DNA from 3 places in the Dehalogenimonas sp. NIT-SK1 genome. Region 1 is predicted to be linked to each of the others. Evidence: a T-box and tRNA genes for the amino acid it is inferred to sense, from the RefSeq annotation. Region 1 holds a T-box; the other regions hold tRNA genes.
The links. The T-box of region 1 lies ahead of ileS (isoleucine--tRNA ligase). A T-box ahead of a tRNA ligase gene usually reads a tRNA of that ligase, here a tRNA-Ile.

Region 1 (4,265 bases):
GTTCTTTTTGGATTTGCTCATTTTTTCGCCTTTGGCGTCGAGTATATGCCCCAGGCAGATGACATTTTTGTAACTTGGTCTTTCAAAAAGCAGGGTGGACAAGGCGTGCAGGCTGTAAAACCAACCCCTGGTCTGGTCAATAGCCTCGCAGATATAGTCCGCCGGAAAACGTCCGTCTTCAAAAATAGCGGAACTGCCGCTTTCAAAGGGGTAATGATATTGAGCCACCGGCATGGCCCCGGAATCAAACCAGCAGTCAATGACATCGGCAACACGCTGCATTTTTCCGCCGCATTCGGAACAATCATAAACAGCTTGGTCAACATAGGGACGGTGGAGGTCGAGCGGGTCGGTTAACCCGGAAAATCCGGATTTATTTTTTAATTCTTCCAAGCCGCCAACGCATTCGGTCTGGGCGCATTCACGGCAGCGCCAGACAGGTACCGGTGTGCCCCAGTACCTTTCACGGGAAAAAGCCCAGTCAACATTGTTTTTTAACCAGTCGCCGAAGCGCCCGTTTTTAATATGGCCGGGATACCAGTTGATTGCCTCGTTGCCCTCTATCAGCGATTCGCGGCACGCGGTAGTACGGATATACCAGCTTTGCTTGGCGAAATACAGCAGTGGTGTAGCACAGCGCCAGCAAAAAGGATAGGTATGATAGATTTGTTCACTCTTGAACATCAGATTTCTTTGTTCAAGATCCTTAATAATCATCGTGTCAGCCTGCTTGACAAACTTACCGGCTCCCGGGTAATTACCGGTCACTTTTCCCTGCAGGTCAACGTGGTGAATAAAATACAGGCCATGCTTCTGGCCGGAACCGTAATCCACCTCGCCGTAAGCCGGTGCGGTATGAACAATCCCGGTACCGTCGTCCATGGAAACATAATCCGCCGCGATTACCGGAAAAAACAATTCCTCTTGAGCGACAGCTTTAAGCTCCCCTTTCTGCAACCGGCTGACCGGCACTCCAAACTCAAATGGATTGTAGAGCGGCCGGTAACGCAGCCCTTCCAAGCTGGCGCCGGATATAGAACCGGCTTTGGTTTCATCCCCCAAGCCGTTGCAGTGGAGCAGAGCCTCAGCCAGTACCAAATACTCTTCACCCAGGTCCAGTACGGCATATTCAGCCGAATCAGATACCGCCAGTGCCGTATTTGCCGGCAGCGTCCAGGGAGTGGTTGTCCATGCCAGCAGGCTGACAGGCTTATCCTGGAACTGCCGCAAATCGCCGGTTATTGATGACGGCTCAACCTGGAATTTCACGTATACGGAGGGGTCTTTGGTATTTTCTTCGTACCCCAAAGCGACCTCATGAGATGACAGAGAGGTGCCGCAACGGGGACAGTGCGGGGTAACTTTATGTCCCTGGTAAACCAATCCCTTGTCCCACAACCGCTTTACCACCCACCATCCGCTTTCTATGTAATCATTGTTCATGGTTACATAGGCATCATCCAGGTCAACCCAGTAACCGATCCGCTCCGTCAGCGTATTCCAGTCATTCACATAACGGAACACCGATTCCCGGCATTTACGGTTAAATTCGGCAATTCCAAACTGTTCTATATCTGTTTTGCTCTTAAAGCCCAGTTCTTTTTCGACTTCCAGCTCTACCGGCAGTCCGTGGGTATCCCATCCGCCTATGCGGGGAGCATAATACCCTTTCATGACTTTATAACGCGGTATTATATCCTTAAATACTCTGGAAAGCACATGGTGTATCCCCGGTTTGCCGTTGGCCGTAGGCGGCCCTTCATATAGAGTGAATCTTTTACCACCCCGGCGATTCTCGATGCTGCGTTTAAAAACATCTTTCCGCGACCATTCCCCTAGGATGTTTTCTTCTAATTCGGGAAAACTGACACGGCTGGATACTGGCTCAAACATTAAACAAACCCCTTATAATAAAAATATCCCGTCCTCTGAGGGACGGGAAAATATAACCCGCGGTACCACCCTGTTTCCTTCACAAAAATGAAGGCTCTCATTTCAGGCACAACCATGCCCTGCCGCTATAACGGTCGGCTCCGTCCCCGGTTACTGGAAAAACACTTCGTTCACCTGGAAGCTCGGGAGTGATTTTCACCAGGTTGTATCCCGTCCGCTCGCACCGTACCGGACTCGCTGTGGCTTAAACCCGGCTACTCCTCTCCGTCATAGCTTTGTTGTAAGATTAGCATAAGACTGACGGAATCGGCAAATCATTTCTTCTCACCAAACATCCTGCTTTATGTCTAGTATTGCCCCGGATGGTCAGGAATCTTCCCGGGGAACCACAACAACCTTGCGTTCTTCTCCCATGCCCACGCTCTGCGTAGTGACTACGGGGTCATTAGCCAGCACCAGGTGAATGATGCGACGCTCAAAGGCGGACATCGGGTCAAGTGAAAAAGGCATCTTTTTGGTACGTACCTGCTCTGCGGTGCGACGGGCCAGTGTTTCCAGGGATTTAAACCGCCGCTGTCGGTAACCATTGACGTCAACCAGAATCGGCAGGTATTCACCTATACGCTGCGCGGCTAAAATCCTTACCAAATATTGAAAATTGGACAGGGTCTGACCGTGCCGCCCGATCAAAAGCCCAAGATCATCACCCAATATGTCAAAAACCAAACCCGATTCGTTTTCGGCTTCTTCGGTAATCATGGCATCAGGCAGATATTCAACATCGGCGTCAAAGTCCATACGCTCAACGATATTGCCAATAATGTCTTTTATCTGGGCTACTGCCTCATCGGCGCACAGCGCGGCTTTGGGTTGCCTGTCCTCTTTTAACCTGGCCAGAATGCAGGCTTCTTCAGCTCCCAATCCAAACAAACCGTTGCTACCTTCGCTTATTACGTCGATCTCTATTTCGTCCTTGCTTGCCTTTAGTTTTTCCAGGGCGCGGCTTGTCGCTTCTTCCACCGTCCGCCCGTATATCTCCAGGTGTTCCATCTACTATCTCCTCGGACTGCTCCACCACGACGTTGGACGCCGGCTTTGCATCAGCTTTTTCGTTTTTCTTGATACGTTTTTTGATATCCCGATCCCGGTCGAAACGCGCCATCAGACCCTCTATCATCGGCTTCAATTCACCCGGACCGGTAGCAAAAAACTGCATGATAACGCGCAATATACTGGAGGTCAGCCAATACAGGGCCAAACCAGCCGGGAAAGTTATGGATATAAAAACGAACATACCCGGCATCATATAAAGCATCATCTTGCTCTGGGCCGCCACTTTGGGATCACTTGAGGAAGGTGTGGTCATTTTCTGCTGAATGAACATGACGCCGCCCACCAGGAAGGCCAACAGATAATCCGGCACCGCAAGGTTAACCCAGAGAAACTGGCTGTCCAAAGGCAATGATTGAAACAGGACCGGCCAGTCATAAAGGCGCCCGGACAGGTTAAGAAAATCTTCCGGAGTTACCGCCAGCACCCGGATAATGGACTGGTAAAGCGCAATCCAGATAGGCATCTGCAAAAGCATCGGCACCAGGCACCCGGAGGCGGAGGCGCCTGACTCTTTCATCAAAGCCATCTGTTCCTGGGCCAGCTTTTGCCTGTCTTTAGCGTACTTTTTCTGCAGCTCCTGAATCTTTGGCTGAAGTTCCTGCATTGCCTTGGCCGCCCGCATCTGCTTCCTGGTAAGGGGGTACATTACGGCAAATATTACTGCAGTCAATACCACCACCGTCAGCCCGAAACTGTTGAACAAGATGCTGGACAGCCAAACCATGACGTTGATCAGCGGATTCAGTATTATAAGGTCCCATATTGCGCCAATATCCACTCAAATACCTCTTCTATTGAACAGTGTGCAGCCATATCTGAGCGCCGGTGACTATGTTTAGAGCGTAAATCGCCTCATTAGTTTGTGAATGAACATAAACTACATCACCGCTGGCAGCCAATGGCGCCCTGACTGTAACCTCAAGTTCGGTTAATATTTCGCTGGTCCCTTCCGCGGGATCAATAATAAAAATGGTGCCGCCCTGGTCAGCAACTACTATTTTTCCGTTCACGGCAACCGGGGTAGAAGATACCGGAGCGTTTAATTCGTATTCAGCCACCAGATTGCCGCTGGACGCTTCAACCGCATAAACTTTATTATCAGTATTAGGAGCATAAATTACGCCGTCATGAACAACTGGCTGCGTCCAGAACCAGCGTTCAGCCTGGAAACTCCATGCCAGTTCACCGGTTTCCTTGTCCAGAGCGTACATGTTCCGGTCCAAAGAACCGACAATAACGTTGTCTTCATATATTACCGC
Region 2 (4,265 bases), 460 kb from region 1:
CTTGCCTCCACTTCGCTGCGCAGTATGCTGGCCATTAATGAAGATATTGCCGCCCGCAAGCACTACCAGCTGGCTCTGAGAAAGGCGGCTGAAGAATGGCGGGCGACTTTCGATTCCATCACCGACATGATCGCCATAATCGGGCGTGACCGCCGGATTATCAAAGTCAACAAAGCCTTTGCCGAGGCCTTCGGCCGGGAACCCAAAGACCTGGTGGGCGTTTTATGTCATGAAGTTGTCCATAACCTGCTTGATCCTCACCCGCAGTGCACTTTTGACCAGGTTGTGACCGAAAACCAGACCTGCAGCCACGAAATATTCGAACCCACCCTGCGGAAACATCTTGAGTGCGCCCTGTCGCCCCTATTTGATGACCAGGGTGATATCATCGGGGCTGTCCATATATTCAAGGATATTACCCAGCGCAAGAAGATGGAAGAAGAGCAGGAACACCTGCGGGACAAGGCTGAGGTAGCGGCCCGGCTGGCTACAGTAGGAGAAATGGCCGCAGGAATCGCCCATGAAATCAACAATCCGCTGACCGGCGTCATCGGCTTTTCTCAGTTGCTGTATGAACAGGACCTGCCGTCGGATGTAAAAGAACAGGTCGGCATTATCAATGACGGCAGCATCAGGATCAAGGAAATAGTATCCCGCATGCTGTCTTTCGCCCGCCAGACCAAGCCCTTTCGGACCAGGCTGGACGTTCATGAAGTTATCAACGCCACCCTGGAATTCCGGCAGTATGTGTTAGAAACAAACAGCATCAAGGTGAAAAAAGAGTTTGCCGCCGGTCTGCCGTGGATAACCGCCGACCCAGGACAGCTGCAGCAGGTATTCATGAACCTGCTGGTCAATGCTGAGCACGCCATGAAAAAGGCTCACGGACGGGGCACTCTGACTATATCCACCAAACAAGAGAACGGCTTTATTCTCATCTCATTCAAAGATGACGGACATGGCCTTTCTCCGGATGCCCTATCCAAGTTATACAACCCGTTCTTTACCACCAAGGAACCGGGTGAAGGCACCGGCCTGGGTCTTTCCATTTCCCGCACCATCATCATGGAGCATGGCGGAACTATCGAAGCCAAAAGTGAACCTGATAACGGCGCGGAGTTTATCGTCAAGCTGCCGCTTGATGAAAACTAATAACGATTCTTTACAACCATCAAGGTTGAATTTTCTGTCGTTCAGGGCATATTGATCAAAAAAGTGGATTCTTAAAACAGCGGGCCTAGAAAATACGCCGCGAAAGCTCCGGCAATAGCTACCACCGACGCGGCGGACAGGAAACCTTTTCGCTTTTCCACTTCCCTTTTTCGCCAGTAGATTAAAGCCAATATCAGATTGACTATAACGAACAAAGCAGTGGCGTAAGCGAGATAAAGGGAAAATACCATGCCATGAAAATTGCCCAATTCTAAAGAAGCATCAAACACCGCCAGCGCCGCAGCAATAATTGCCAGGGCGAGCAGATTATACAGTAGTATCTTGTTCCTTTTAACCGACATGGAAAACTCCATAGTTGGTATTATGCAATAATTTTTTCAAAAACGCGGTTCTAAAATGAAGTTAAGGAAGGATAATTAATTAAAGGAATAAATGCGAAAACGAAAAGAGATTCTTCTATGTTAGATGGTGGGCCATCCTGGTCTCGAACCAGGGACCTCGGTCTTATCAGGACCGCGCTCTAACCAACTGAGCTAATGGCCCGGGGGATGGAAACGAACGAAGGTTATTCTAACCCAGTGAAGCCTCTAAAATCAAGCGGCGTGACATTACTGCCACGCCGTTTTTTTTGTTCATAAAAAGTTTCACCTTAACCTCTGAATAGCGGAAGGAAAGGTCTACCAATAAAGACTCCGGCTTGCGCCGAAGATCGACCTAGGAGTGGAGAACCGAAGCTCTCAATCTCCTTAGAAAGGAGGTGATCCAGCCGCAGCTTCCGCTACGGCTACCTTGTTACGACTTCGTCCCAATCATCAGTCCCACCTTGGGCGACTGCCTCCCTTGCGGGTTAGCCTATCGACTTCAGGTGTTACCAACTTTCATGACGTGACGGGCGGTGTGTACAAGGCCCGAGAACGTATTCAACGCGCTATGCTGACACGCGTTTACTAGCAACTCCGACTTCATGCAGGCGAGTTTCAGCCTGCAATCCGAACTGAGGACGGTTTTGGGGATTAGCTCCCGGTCACCCGGTGGCAACCCATTGTACCGCCCATTGTAGCGTGTGTGTAGCCCAGGGCATAAAGGCCATGCTGACTTGACGTCATCCCCACCTTCCTCCCCGTTTTGCGAGGCAGTATCGCTAGAGAATATAACTAGCAATAAGGGTTGCGCTCGTTGCAGGACTTAACCATACACCTCACGGCACGAGCTGACGACAGCCATGCAGCACCTGTGATAGCTCCTGACTTGACAGGTGGATCCCCTTTCGGTTCACTACTTCTAACATGTCAAGCCCTGGTGAGGTTCTTCGTGTAGCATCGAATTAAACCACACGCTCCGCTGCTTGTGCGGGCCCCCGTCAATTCCTTTGAGTTTTAGTCTTGCGACCGTACTCCCCAGGCGGGATACTTAAAGCGTTAGCTTCGGCACAGAGAGGGTCGATACTCCCTATACCTAGTATCCAGTGTTTAGGGCGTGGACTACCAGGGTATCTAATCCTGTTCGCTCCCCACGCTTTCGGGCCTCAGTGTCAGTTTTGGCCTAGAAAACCGCCTTCGCCTCTGGTGTTCCTCCCGATATCTACGCATTTCACCACTACACCGGGAATTCCGTTTTCTCCTGCCATACTCAAGTCCAACAGTATCGGATGACCGCTCCCAGTTGAGCCGGGAGATTTCACATCCGACTTGAAAGACCACCTACGCCCACTTTACGCCCAATAAATCCGGATAACGCTCGCCTCCTACGTATTACCGCGGCTGCTGGCACGTAGTTAGCCGAGACTTATTCCTCAGGTACCGTCATTATTCTTCCCTGAGAAAAGAGGTTTACAACCCGAAGGCCGTCATCCCTCACGCGGCGTCGCTGGGTCAGGCTTTCGCCCATTGCCCAAGATTCCTTGCTGCTGCCTCCCGTAGGAGTCTGGACCGTGTCTCAGTTCCAGTGTGGCTGACCATCCTCTCAGACCAGCTACCGATCATAGCCTTGGTAGGCCGTTACCCCACCAACAAGCTAATCGGAGACAAGCCCCTCCTCAAGCGTCTTGCGACTTTAGTGATCCTCCTTGTGAAAGAGCACCACATGCGGTATTAGCACTCCTTTCGGAGTGTTATCCCCCACTTAAGGGCAGGTTACTTATCTATTACTCACCCGTCTGCCACTATCCTTCTTGCGAAGGACCGTTCGACTTGCATGCATAAGGCGCGCCGCTAGCGTTCATCCTGAGCCAGGATCAAACTCTCCAAGCTATTTAAAAAAAGAATTTACGCTGCAATAAAATTGGCTTATTTTTCCTTCCGCTATTCAGTTGTTAAGGTGCCTCGTCAATCGCTGACGAATAGAGATAATATCACAGCCGACAATAGCGTGTCAAGGCTTGGGGTGCGGATGCGGCCGATTTCTCAATCGTAAACAAGCGGAAACAGCAGCTCAGTAAATATATATTTTAAGTTTTTTTAATTTCCGCGGCCGCTATTTCAGACCCCTGGATTCAGCGTCATTGGACAGAATCTCCATGATTTCATCATCGGAAACCATGTCTTCCAGCACTGCCCCGGCCAGTTCCGCCATCGCCTCATCACCGCTATCCGCCAACTCCCGCAAATGACGTTCTGCTTCAGCTCCGCCGATTTTACCCAGCGCGTTGACCGAGGCCAACCGTATCTGGGCGTCAGCGTCCCGGGTCAGGCTTATAAGCTGCGGCACCGCTGATTCATCTTCAAACTCACCGCAGGCGAAAATGGCCTGGTGACGGACTTCCGGGATATCACTGGACAGTTCATCCAGCAGCATATCCAGCCACCGGGGGTCCAGGTTGCGTCCGGCGGCGCAGATGGCGCTGGCGCGCATATCGGGATCACCGGAATCATAAGCTTCGGCCACAGCTTCAGCCACTGCCGGTTCGGACAAGTAAGACACGGATTCCAGTGCCCGGCGGCGTACTTCATCGGGCTCTCCGGCGTCATTGTAAACTTCCAGCAGTTTTTCCAGCAGCAGACCGCGTATTTCCTCGCTGAGTTTTTCGTGTTCAGCCAGCAGCGCGAACTTGCCCAGCGTTTCAGCGGCCGCGGCCCGCACCCCTTCATCGGGGT
Region 3 (4,265 bases), 170 kb from region 1:
GGACCAAGCTTTAGCTATTTCAGAAATAAAACATGATATGGAAAAAGCCCAGCCCATGGACCGATTGATATTAGGTGATGTTGGCTATGGTAAGACTGAAGTAGCTTTGCGTGCGGCTTTTAAGGCAGTAATGGACGGCAAACAGGTAGCGATTCTAGTACCCACAACTATTTTAGCACAACAACATTATTCGACCTTTAAAAAAAGATTAGCCGCATTCCCCATAGAAGTTGAGGTCATCTCCCGGTTTCGCAATCACAATGAACAGCAAAATATTTTAAAAGCTTTAAAAACCAACTCTATAGATATTATTATAGGTACGCATCGTTTAATCCAAAAAGACGTCAAATTTTTAAATCTCGGCTTGCTTATTATAGATGAGGAACAAAGATTTGGAGTGATGCACAAAGAACTCATCAAAAACATGAGTAAAAATATTGATGTTCTAACTCTATCAGCCACCCCTATTCCCAGGACATTGTATTTTTCACTCACAGGGGTAAGAGACATGAGCGTGATTTCTACCCCACCCGGCGAAAGGCTGCCAATCAAAACGTTTGTTACTGCATACAACGAACAACTCATACGTGAAGCCATATTGCGTGAATTTGAACGCGATGGACAAGTATATTTTGTCCATAACCAGGTTAGAAGTATTAAATCAATTGCTGAGAAACTGCAAAACCTAGTACAAGAAGCATCATTTATCGTAGCCCATGGCCAAATGCCTGAAGAAGAATTGGAAAATGCCATGGCTGACTTCACAGAAGGTAAAATAGTTGTTCTCGTTTGTACAACTATTATTGAAAGTGGACTTGATGTCCCCAATGCCAATACTCTAATTGTAAATGATGCAGACAGATTTGGCTTAACGCAATTATACCAACTTAGAGGTCGAGTGGGCCGTGGAGTCAATCTTGCTTATGCGTACTTTATTTACGAAAAGAGCAAGCAATTAACGCGTGATGCTGAACAGCGCCTGCGTACAATTTTTGAAGCGGGGGAACTTGGGGCAGGCTATGAAATTGCCATGAGGGACCTTGAAATTCGCGGAGCTGGCACTTTATTAGGAACCAAACAAAGCGGCCATATAACAGCAGTTGGTTTCAATCTTTATTCCAGTCTTTTGAGAGAAGCCGTATCAGATCTGAAATCCAGAAAGGGTTCCTATCAATCTGACCGTGATTACACAACAACAGGAGACCATATACCCATTATCGACTTGCCCCTATCAGCATTTGTCCCTGATACCTTCATAAGCAGTATAAACGCTCGCATTGATCTATACCGACGCCTAAACAACCTGCAGGAGAAGCAGGAACTCAACGATATGGAGTTGGAAATAAAAGATCGGTTTGGTATATTTCCTGTTGAAGTTAGCAATCTTTTATATATAATTAGGCTAAAGCTACTATGTAAATCAACAGAGATACATAGAATTATATTGCAGGAAAACCAAATAGTAATTAGCTTTAATAAAGAAAATAGAAGCATTGACATTAATGCGATATTGTCGGCTGACCGAACTGTGAGAGCTTCCAATAATAAAATCTGGATACCCTATACAGAATCTGATTTTACTTGGACAGATAAACTTGAAAAAATAATTTGGAAACTAGCGAAAAATGGGAGTAATTAGCGGAAGCATCTTTAAGACGCTTCCGCTATTCAATACAAACTTATTTATGGTGGGCTCGGCAGGTTTCGAACCTGCGACCAAGCGGTTATGAGCCGCCCGCTCTGCCACTGAGCTACGAGCCCAGTTGGCACGCTACAAGTACTGCTCGTTCTCAGGAATCCCTTCTTCTTCATCCAATCCAGTTTTCTTCTTCTTTTCGAAGCGGCTTCCTTTCTTCTCGCCACGAGGCTTGAATACGGGCGGATAATCAAATTCGGCTTTATCTTCTTCCCAAGCTTCAGTCAGAGGATTCCATTTCATCTTCTCTTTCTGTGCCTGTTCCTCGGCTTCTATCTTTTCCAATTCTTTAAGAGCTAAATAACGTTCCTTCTCCTTGGGATCAACACTTGTAGATTTTAAGGCCCATTTAGCGTAATCTTGTTCCGCGGTCTCTTTAGTTCTCTGTTCATCAGCCTCTTTTTCTTTTCTGGCCATTTCTTCTTTTGCCCATTCCACCCAGGCTTCGGGGCCTCTGCCACATGCCTCTTGTCGCTCTTGTCTCCAACGTGCGAGAGGGTCAGGGTCTTTAATTTTTTGTTCTTCCATTTTGCGCTCAGACAACCACATCTTTTCAGCTGCTTTGTCCTTAGCATGAAGATAATGGTCAGGAGGAGTGGCGGTTACATGTGAAAAGGCTGATATGATGCGGTCACACTCGACATTGCATTTTTCACATAGAGTTACTGCATCACATTCGCTGAAAGGTCTTCTTAATTCAAAAGTTTGACGGCACTGAGGACAAATATACTCATAGATAGGCATGGTGCTTACTCCCTCTGATACGAATAATACGATTAAATTGTAGCACTAATAGAACTTCTACGGCAAGCAGAACAATATCATAACTTTGCCATGAATAATCCTATAAACTATAATTGTGAGAATTCACAACGGACCCAAAACATTGAGAGAGTAATATGACTTCACGATTCGACCGAATTACCGATGACCGCTTAGAGAAATTAAACCGACTTAAAGAATTGGGGATAGATCCATACCCTCCCCGTTTCCAGCGGAGTCATACTAATAAACAAGCGGTTACTCTGCTAGAAAATGCCGAACAAAACAACGTTAAACCTCCAGAAGTTACATTAGGCGGTCGGATTATATCACGTCGTGGCATGGGTAAATTGAGTTTCTTGGACATCAGGGATGATGGTGGAAAAATCCAATTATTCTGCAGCAAAGCCAATCTTGTTGAATCCAGCAATAAAATTATAAATCTCTTAGACATTGGTGACATAATCGGAGCAAAGGGTACATTAATACGTACTCGGACCGGAGAAGCCTCTGTTAATGTGCAGACCTTAACTGTTTTAAATAAATCATTACAACCATTGCCCGAAAAATGGCATGGACTTCAAGATATTGAAAAACGTCATCGGCAAAGATATCTTGATTTAATATCTAATCCGGAATTAAAAGCTAATTTTCGGAAAAGGGCTCAGATAATAACAAATATCAGGCGATTTCTTGACTCAAAAGGATTTACTGAAGTAGAAACGCCTGTGCTTCAATCATTGGCTTGCGGGGCTGCTGCCCGACCGTTTATCACCCATCATAATTCACTGCAGCAAGATATGTATCTGCGTATAGCCCTCGAGCTTCATCTCAAGCGTCTTATTGTTGGTGGTTTCGATGGCGTATATGAAATAGGTCGCATATTCCGAAATGAAGGTATATCACATAAGCACAACCCAGAATTTACCATGCTTGAATGCTACCAAGCCTATGCTGACTACAACGACATGATGACTTTAGTTGAAACTATGATATCCCATATCGTTAAAGAACTCACCGGCACATATACTGTTGTCCGTAATAATGTGAAACTGGATTTTTCGCCACCATGGCCAAGGTTGGATTTGAAAACTATTCTGCTTGAAAAAACCGGCGTGGATTTTGTAAAACACCACAGTTCAGATTCACTGAAAAAACGAATCAAGGAACTTGGATTGGATGTTGATTTATCTAAAGACAAGGGCAAGATTATTGATGAATTATTATCACATTATGTAGAACCTTATCTTATTCAACCATGTTTTCTGATTGATTACCCGTTAGAAATGTCCCCCTTGGCAAAAACAAAACCGGAAGAACCCAAAATCGTTGAGCGCTTTGAAGCTTTCGTTGATTGCATGGAAATTGCAAATGCGTTTTCGGAACTTAATGATCCCATGGAACAGGAACGACGCTTCTCTAAACAATTAGAACAGAGCGGGCACGTTAAACAGAGCGATGATACTGAAACAATGGATGAAGATTTTATTACCGCCCTTGAATATGGTATGCCTCCGACGGGTGGTTTAGGGGTAGGCATAGACCGATTGGTTATGTTACTTACCGACAACAATTCCATAAGAGAAGTTATCCTCTTTCCGACACTTAAGGAAAAGGAGTAAATAATTATGATAGACCTAAAATTGCTTCGTGAAGAACCGGATAAGGTTAAAGAATACATGGCAAGCCGTCAATCATCCGCCCCGATTGAAGAGATACTGGAAAATGACATTTTACGGCGTTCAAAAACCCAGGAATTGGACGAACTAAGAAGACAAAGAAAAGAGTTGGCTAAACATCGTCCATC

Region 2: it has a tRNA-Ile gene. The T-box ahead of ileS (isoleucine--tRNA ligase) is inferred to sense a tRNA for this amino acid. The anticodon was not compared.
Region 3: it has a tRNA-Ile gene. The T-box ahead of ileS (isoleucine--tRNA ligase) is inferred to sense a tRNA for this amino acid. The anticodon was not compared.

Annotation. Positions count from the first base shown of each region.
Region 1 is NZ_AP042352.1:806,203-810,467, reverse strand. It holds gene ileS (isoleucine--tRNA ligase) at 1-1,893, opposite strand, end outside; T-box leader at 1,929-2,173, opposite strand; gene jag (RNA-binding cell elongation regulator Jag/EloR) at 2,260-2,913, opposite strand; gene ACZ48S_RS04230 (YidC/Oxa1 family membrane protein insertase) at 2,831-3,784, opposite strand; gene ACZ48S_RS04225 (PQQ-binding-like beta-propeller repeat protein) at 3,798-4,265, opposite strand, start outside.
Region 2 is NZ_AP042352.1:1,266,096-1,270,360, forward strand. It holds gene ACZ48S_RS06560 (two-component system sensor histidine kinase NtrB) at 25-1,152, shown strand; gene ACZ48S_RS06565 (hypothetical protein) at 1,224-1,514, opposite strand; tRNA gene ACZ48S_RS06570 (tRNA-Ile) at 1,640-1,716, opposite strand; rRNA gene ACZ48S_RS06575 (16S ribosomal RNA) at 1,924-3,422, opposite strand; gene ACZ48S_RS06580 (HEAT repeat domain-containing protein) at 3,646-4,265, opposite strand, start outside.
Region 3 is NZ_AP042352.1:977,898-982,162, forward strand. It holds gene mfd (transcription-repair coupling factor) at 1-1,639, shown strand, start outside; tRNA gene ACZ48S_RS05110 (tRNA-Ile) at 1,687-1,761, opposite strand; gene ACZ48S_RS05115 (FmdB family zinc ribbon protein) at 1,772-2,440, opposite strand; gene lysS (lysine--tRNA ligase) at 2,596-4,080, shown strand; gene serS (serine--tRNA ligase) at 4,087-4,265, shown strand, end outside.